Regions from separate parts of the Pantoea sp. Lij88 genome, predicted to be linked through region 2. Evidence: predicted binding sites of a transcription regulator. Region 2 holds the regulator's gene; each other region holds the start of a gene.
What was found. The regulator CRP, encoded in region 2, controls carbon source genes, mostly activating them, when cyclic AMP is high. The targets are predictions, from matches to a motif close to ATGTGANNNNNNTCACAT.
Positions count from the first base shown of each region.

Region 1 (2,266 bases), 680 kb from region 2:
TTCATGACTGCTATCGCTGGCTGAAGACCGACTTCGCCAACGAAGCGCGTGAGATTCACTATCGCTACATCAAGCCACGTATCCTGGTTGAGAAGTACATTGGTGATGGCAAAAGCGCGCCGATTGATTACAAGTTCCATATGTTCAACAAGCGTGATGGCAAGTTCGAATATGTGCTGCAGGTCATCTACAACCGCTGCCAGCCGCTGCTGTCGATGAACTTCTACGTGAATAACCTCAATGAGGCCTATCACAAGATTCGCGATACCGGTCTGGATGTGTCACCGATTATGCCGTCACTGGAACATGCGCTCGAACTGAGCAAGAAGCTGGCTAGCGATTTCGACTACGTGCGTGTGGACTGGTATATCCATGACGAACGCATCTACTTTGGCGAACTGACCTTCACCCCAGGTGCAGGACTGGTCACCGGCTTAGATCGTGGTTTAAATCAGATGATGGGAGATATGTGGATTCAGGATCGCCGCGGAACGCAGAGCCCGGGCGTTACAGTGCAGGATGTTAATATCCCTGCCATGTTGAAGAAAATTTAAGCACACACAGCAATATAAAAAACCCCGCTTAGCGGGGTTTTTTATGCGCAAAATTCAGGGAATCGATCAGGGCATCGGCCAGTCAGCAGGCGCCTGGCTCATCACATCGATAAAGGCATGCTTTGAGATTTCCACGAAGTTATTCACGTTTTCCATGCTCAGGGTAATGCCCATCAGGCCGGTAACAAACCAGCAGGTCATGCCTAAACCAATTCCGCCACACATAAAGGCCATCACGTGACGGCTATCCTGACGAAGTTTGGTTTTCAGGGTGCTGGCAAAAAACATCATGATTGCGCTCAGCAATTCCCAACGCATAACAAGAAAACTGGCGGTTAACGTAGCCATCGGCCGGACCTCAATATCAGTAAGTATTCCTGACAATCTGCGGACATCACCGGCGGCGAAAAAGTGTGTCAGGGGAGACTTTTTCACCGTCAAACCAGGTTCAAAGTGTGACTTGGGTCACATTATATCACTCGATTTTAAATTTTGAACAAAATTTACACGGGTCTGGCAGGGGGACTAAGGAAGCGTTAACAGCAGCAGAAGAACGGCGGGGAAATCAGTCAGATGCGCCCGGTGAGGGCGCAACAGAGAATTAACGAACCGGGCAGCACTCGCCGGTGGTGCGCTGGGTAAAGCTGTTAATCGGATCGTTACAGCCAAAACTCAGCAGGCGAGGGCGCTGAATCGCCTGGCGGCGCATAGTGTGGCGGTACGCGGTCGGCGTCTGGGCAAACTGACGACGAAACACCCGTGAGAAGGTCTGCTGCGAGTCATAGCCATACTGCATCGCAATATCAAACACCGGCCGCTGTGTCTGCGACAGGGCTTCTGCTGCCAGCGTCAGGCGGCGCTCACGAATATAGCCACCCAGCGTCTGTTTCGTTACGGAACGGAACATACGCTGCAGATGCCACTTCGAATAGCCCGATTTCGCTGCAACTTCATCAATAGACAGGCTTTTATCCAGGTTCTGGTCAATCCAGTGCGTCAGGGAATGAATGATCTCTTCTTGCATCATGGCCTCATCCTTCTGGTGCTTAATAAGCGGTAATGGGAGTTTAGGGGTTTCGATGGAGAGCGAGTATAATTCCTCAAGTTAACTTGAGGTAAAGAGCCTGATGAAAAAAGAACGCAACTATCCCAAACCGGTTTTAACACCGGGTGAAGTGGCGCGCCGCAGCGGTGTGGCGGTCTCGGCGCTGCATTTCTATGAGACCAAAGGGCTCATCTCCAGCACGCGTAACAGCGGCAATCAGCGGCGATACAGCCGTGATGTGCTGCGACGCGTCGCGATTATCAAGATTGCACAGCGCATCGGCATTCCGCTGGCGACGGTCAGCGACAGTCTGGATCACATTCCGGCGAACAAGCGTATGTCGACACTCGAGTGGGATGCGCTGACTCAGCACTGGCGCGAAGAGCTGGATAAGCGCATTGAAACCCTGACCCGCCTGCGTAATGACCTGGATGGCTGCATCGGTTGCGGCTGCCTGTCGATGCGCGACTGCCCGCTGCGCAATCCCGGCGACCGGCTGGGACAGCAGGGCTCGGGTGCGGTGCTGCTCGACCCGGAACAGGATGATAAACATCCGGATGTGGAGTGACGTCTATACTTGGGGAAGGTTAAAACACAGGGAATCATGATGATCACCGTTCACCATCTTGAGAAATCGCGCTCGCATCGGGTGCTGTGGCTGCTGGAA
Region 1 covers NZ_CP118269.1:3,684,335-3,686,600, reverse strand. The annotation lists gene PU624_RS21110 (ATP-grasp fold amidoligase family protein) at 1-554, shown strand, start outside; gene PU624_RS21105 (YjcB family protein) at 621-902, opposite strand; gene soxS (superoxide response transcriptional regulator SoxS) at 1,156-1,581, opposite strand; gene soxR (redox-sensitive transcriptional activator SoxR) at 1,682-2,167, shown strand; gene PU624_RS21090 (glutathione S-transferase family protein) at 2,207-2,266, shown strand, end outside.
Region 1: a site for CRP is predicted at 1,008-1,025, ahead of PU624_RS21105 (YjcB family protein). Genes of this name have one in related genera too.

Region 2 (2,266 bases):
GCGCGTGAGACCGCTTTATCCTGGAGCGCTTTACCACTCACGATAAAATGCAGGTTGATGTGCGTAAAGATTCGCGGCGCCTCTTCACGACGTTCTGAGGTCAGTTTTACTTCACAATCAGCCACATCATTGCGGCCTTTTTGCAGAATTGAAACCACATCAATCGCGCTGCATCCACCGGCCGCCATCAGCACCATCTCCATTGGGCTGGGCGCTTTATCACCCGAATTGCCATCCATCAGTATCTGGTGGCCGGATGAGGATTCTCCGAGGAATGTCAGCCCTTCTACCCATTTCACTCTTGCCTGCATGATTTTTGCTCCGGAATACGCTGTTTTGTCGCCAGAGTACGCTTTCGCCTGGTAAACAGCAATCCAGAGAAATCCGCCTGTAGCTGAAGCGAGACAACAGAAGACAGTCGGCAAAAGCTGTGCTACAAACAGTGCTGAAAATATTTTTCGTCACCCGATGACGAAGCCGGGAAGGATGATGCGCACTGCGCCTGATGCGGCCCGAATGATTTCCTGAAATGGAAACGCTTGAAGCTTTCACCGCCTGACAGGGAAAACTGCCCCCTGTATTTTGGGCACGATTACAACAGAGGATAATAGCGAATGGTTCTCGGCAAACCGCAAACAGACCCTACACTCGAATGGTTCCTGTCCCATTGCCATATTCACAAGTATCCATCCAAAAGTACGCTGATTCACCAAGGTGAAAAAGCTGAAACGCTTTACTACATCGTGAAAGGTTCCGTCGCGGTTCTGATTAAAGATGAAGAAGGCAAAGAGATGATTCTTTCCTACCTGAATCAGGGCGATTTCATTGGTGAGCTTGGCCTCTTCGAAGAAGGCCAGGAGCGCAGCGCCTGGGTACGTGCGAAAAGCGCGTGCGAAGTGGCGGAGATTTCTTACAAGAAATTCCGTCAGCTGATCCAGGTTAACCCCGACATCCTGATGCGACTCTCATCGCAGATGGCGCGTCGCCTGCAGGTCACGTCTGAAAAAGTGGGTAACCTCGCTTTCCTCGACGTCACCGGGCGCATTGCACAGACCCTGCTCAACCTGGCGAAACAGCCAGATGCCATGACGCATCCCGACGGCATGCAAATTAAAATCACTCGTCAGGAAATTGGCCAGATTGTTGGTTGTTCACGCGAAACCGTGGGCCGTATTTTGAAGATGCTGGAAGATCAGAACCTGATCTCCGCACACGGCAAAACCATCGTCGTTTACGGCACCCGTTAATTCCTGTCACCCACGGCGTGATGGCAACATCACGCCGTTATTGTTTGTGTTGGGCCGATGTGGCGTCGAATCATTTACCATCCTGAAGTTAACTACGCCTTGCGGCAAACGCTGGTGCTCTGTCTGCCGGTGGCGCTGGGCTGGCTGGCTGGCGACCTGCAAAAAGGTCTGCTGTTCTCCTTAGTGCCCGCCTGCTGCAACATCGCCGGTCTGGATACCCCGCATAAACGCTTCTTCAAACGTCTCATTGTTGGCGGCAGCCTGTTTGCCCTCGGCAGCTTTCTCATTCAGTGGCTCACCCTGCATGCTATCCCACTGCCGCTGATCCTCTTCGCCATGCCCCTGCTGCTCGGCGTCACCGGTGAAATCAGTCCGCTGCATGGCCGCCTGCTGCCCGGCACCCTTATCGCCGCTATCTTTACCCTCAGCCTGATTGGCCGCATGCCCATCTATGTCACCCCGCTGCTCTATATCGGCGGCACGCTCTGGTATGGGGTGTTTAACTGGTTCTGGTTCTGGCTGTGGAAAGAGCAGCCGATGCGCGAGAGCCTCAGCCTCATCTACCGCGAGCTGGCTAACTACTGCGACGCTAAATATACCCTGCTGACTCAGCTCACCGATCCGGAAAAGGCCCTGCCGCCGCTGCTGGCGCGTCAGCAGAAAGTGGTCGATCTGATCAACACCTGTTATCAGCAGATGCACATGCTGTCGGCCAGCCGCGATCACAGCCATAAGCGGCTGACGCGCGCCTTTCAGGTGGCGCTGGATCTGCAGGAGCACATCTCAGTCAGCCTGCATCGGCCGGAAGAGGTGCAGAAGCTGGTCGAACAGAGCCATGCCGAAGCGGTCATCCGCTGGAATGCCAAAACCATCTCGGCCCGGCTGCGGGTGCTGGCGGATAACATCCTTTATCACCAGCTACCCGATCGCTTTGCGATGGATAAACAGCTCGGCGCGCTGGAGAAGATCGCCCATCAGCATCCCGACAATCCGGTAGGTAACTTCTGCCTTTACCACTT
Region 2 covers NZ_CP118269.1:419,026-421,291, reverse strand. The annotation lists gene PU624_RS05780 (OsmC family protein) at 1-311, opposite strand, end outside; gene crp (cAMP-activated global transcriptional regulator CRP) at 615-1,247, shown strand; gene PU624_RS05770 (YccS/YhfK family putative transporter) at 1,305-2,266, shown strand, end outside.

Region 3 (2,266 bases), 150 kb from region 2:
GCGCGCCAGAAAGAAGAAGAGGAACTTCTCGGTTTTGACGCTCTCCTGCGCGCGCAGCACCCGGACATCCTGAGGTTCAATGCGCAGCAGAATTTTTTGCGTCGCGCGCAGAACCTGGTTCTGCACCCGACTCAGGGCATCGGCAAAGGCTTTCGCTTTGGTGTCGCCTTTGCCCTCAACCGTCACCTGGGTAACGTATTGTTCTTTCATAATCAGCTGCCGTGCTTCTTGTTCCAGGCCTGCACCAGCCGCTCGCCTAACTCTTCTTTATCCATAAAGCCGAAGCCCAGCACGGTGGCACCTTCATTAATGGCGGTAACGCCTTCATCGACAGAGCGCATGCCATGTTTAGCTTTGTAGCCATATTTGTTCTGCGCGGTAATGGCACCTGCGCCGCCGCTGCCGCAGAACGAGATGCCGAAATCGGCGTTTTCTGCCTTCATCACGTCACCCAGCTTCATGTCAGCCGCCACGCCTGGCACCACAACGGCACGGCCGCCCGCTTTTTCGATGCCCGCTGCCACTTTCTGGCCCTTACCTAAACGATCGCCAATCACTACTGTTACCATGTTGTGTTCCTCTCTAGTTGTTTGATCGCGCGACTTCAATATGCACTGACAGCAGCCAGGCCTCTTCGCGGGGGAGATTGCCGAACAGATCCACGACCTGCTGCGCCAGCGCGACCGTTTCCGGCGGAATATCTTCAAACAGCTCCGCTTCCACTTCCGGCAGCGGCTCTCCGCTCAGCGAGCGTGACGCCATGGCACCGACATGCGATTGCAGCATCTGCTGCTGAACCGCGTTCGGCTGAATGCCATGCTGCTGATAGATCGCCGCAATCTGCGTCATCACGCGCTCAGCCAGCTGTTTCACTTTCTCCGGTGGCGCTTCATACACCGGGACGCCGTTATTGCTCACCTTGCTACTCCTGTTGAACCGGATAATTCGCGTTAGAAATAAATTAACGGTCATCACCCCGGCTGTGGAGAGGCAACATTTCCAGCAGCAAGTGGAAATTGAAGTGAAGGTTGTGCGTCAGATCGCAGGCTGCACGCTTAGTGCGACACGCGTCGCATAATGCGCAAAATGATGGATTTAGCGGTGACAGACGGTGATGTTGTGCGACGACAGGCGTGACGTGTTGCGGTTCAGGGCGTGGTTATAAGCAGAAGTGATGGTAAAAGAGCGCCGGTCGGGCTGACCGGCGATCGGATTAGCGGAATTTCTTATGGTTGGTATTGCGGATGTCATCAAATCTGGCCGCTTCGCGCTTTGCGCCATCCACGTTGTTCGCTTTCGCCAGCGCGCTGACCACATCGATCTGTGCGATGAGTGAGTCGAGGCCCGCGTGATAATCTTTGACCTGCGCGCTGTCAGCAGGCTGACCTTCCAGCTTATCCGGCGTCGATTTTTTAGCATCCTGCGCTGCGGCACGCATTTTAGTTAACGCCTGCTGCATCTCCTGAGCATTGTCGGTTTTTTTGACGATTTTCAGGTTCGCATTCAGCGTGTCCATATCCTGCTCCAGATCCGCCGCATAGAGACTGACGCTGGAGAACAACAGAGAAGCCGACAACATTGCAATCACATGCTTACGCATCATTACTTCCTTTTTATTGTGATGAAAAAAAAGCAGCCAACAGGCTGCTTCAGGAATCCATCTTATTGTCCCGCTATCTTCATCTCAGGCAGTAACACGGAACCGCACTGGATATTGCTACGGGTTTCAATATCGTCACCAATGGTCACCATGTTGCGCCACATCTCTTTGAGATTGCCGGCGATAGTCACTTCGCTGACCGGGTACTGAATAACGCCATTCTCGACCCAGAAACCGGCCGCACCGCGTGAGTAATCACCGGTAATAGCGCTGACGCCCTGGCCCATCAGCTCGGTCACCACTAATCCGGTGCCCATCTGCTTCAGCAGCTCGTCAAAGCTGTGGCCCTGTCCTGCAATGCGCCAGTTGTGAATGCCGCCAGCGTGACCGGTGCTGGTCAGACCGAGTTTACGGGCGGAGTAGCTGGTCAGCAGCCAGGTCTGCAGCACGCCATCTTTGATGATGTCGCGCGCCTGCGTCCGCACGCCTTCGCTGTCGAACGGCGTAGAGGCCAGCCCTTTCAGCAGATGCGGCTGCTCATTAATGGTGAGCCACTCCGGCAGAATCTGCTGGCCCATGGAATCCAGCAGGAAAGTCGATTTACGGTAAACGCTGCCGCCGCTGATCGCGCCAACCAGATGACCAAACAAGCCGGTCGCCACTTCA
Region 3 covers NZ_CP118269.1:572,074-574,339, reverse strand. The annotation lists gene PU624_RS06635 (DUF4312 family protein) at 1-210, opposite strand, end outside; gene PU624_RS06630 (SFCGS family glycine-rich protein) at 213-569, opposite strand; gene PU624_RS06625 (glycine dehydrogenase) at 583-918, opposite strand; gene cybC (cytochrome b562) at 1,214-1,600, opposite strand; gene pmbA (metalloprotease PmbA) at 1,663-2,266, opposite strand, start outside.
Region 3: a site for CRP is predicted at 1,059-1,076, ahead of PU624_RS06625 (glycine dehydrogenase). Genes of this name have one in related genera too.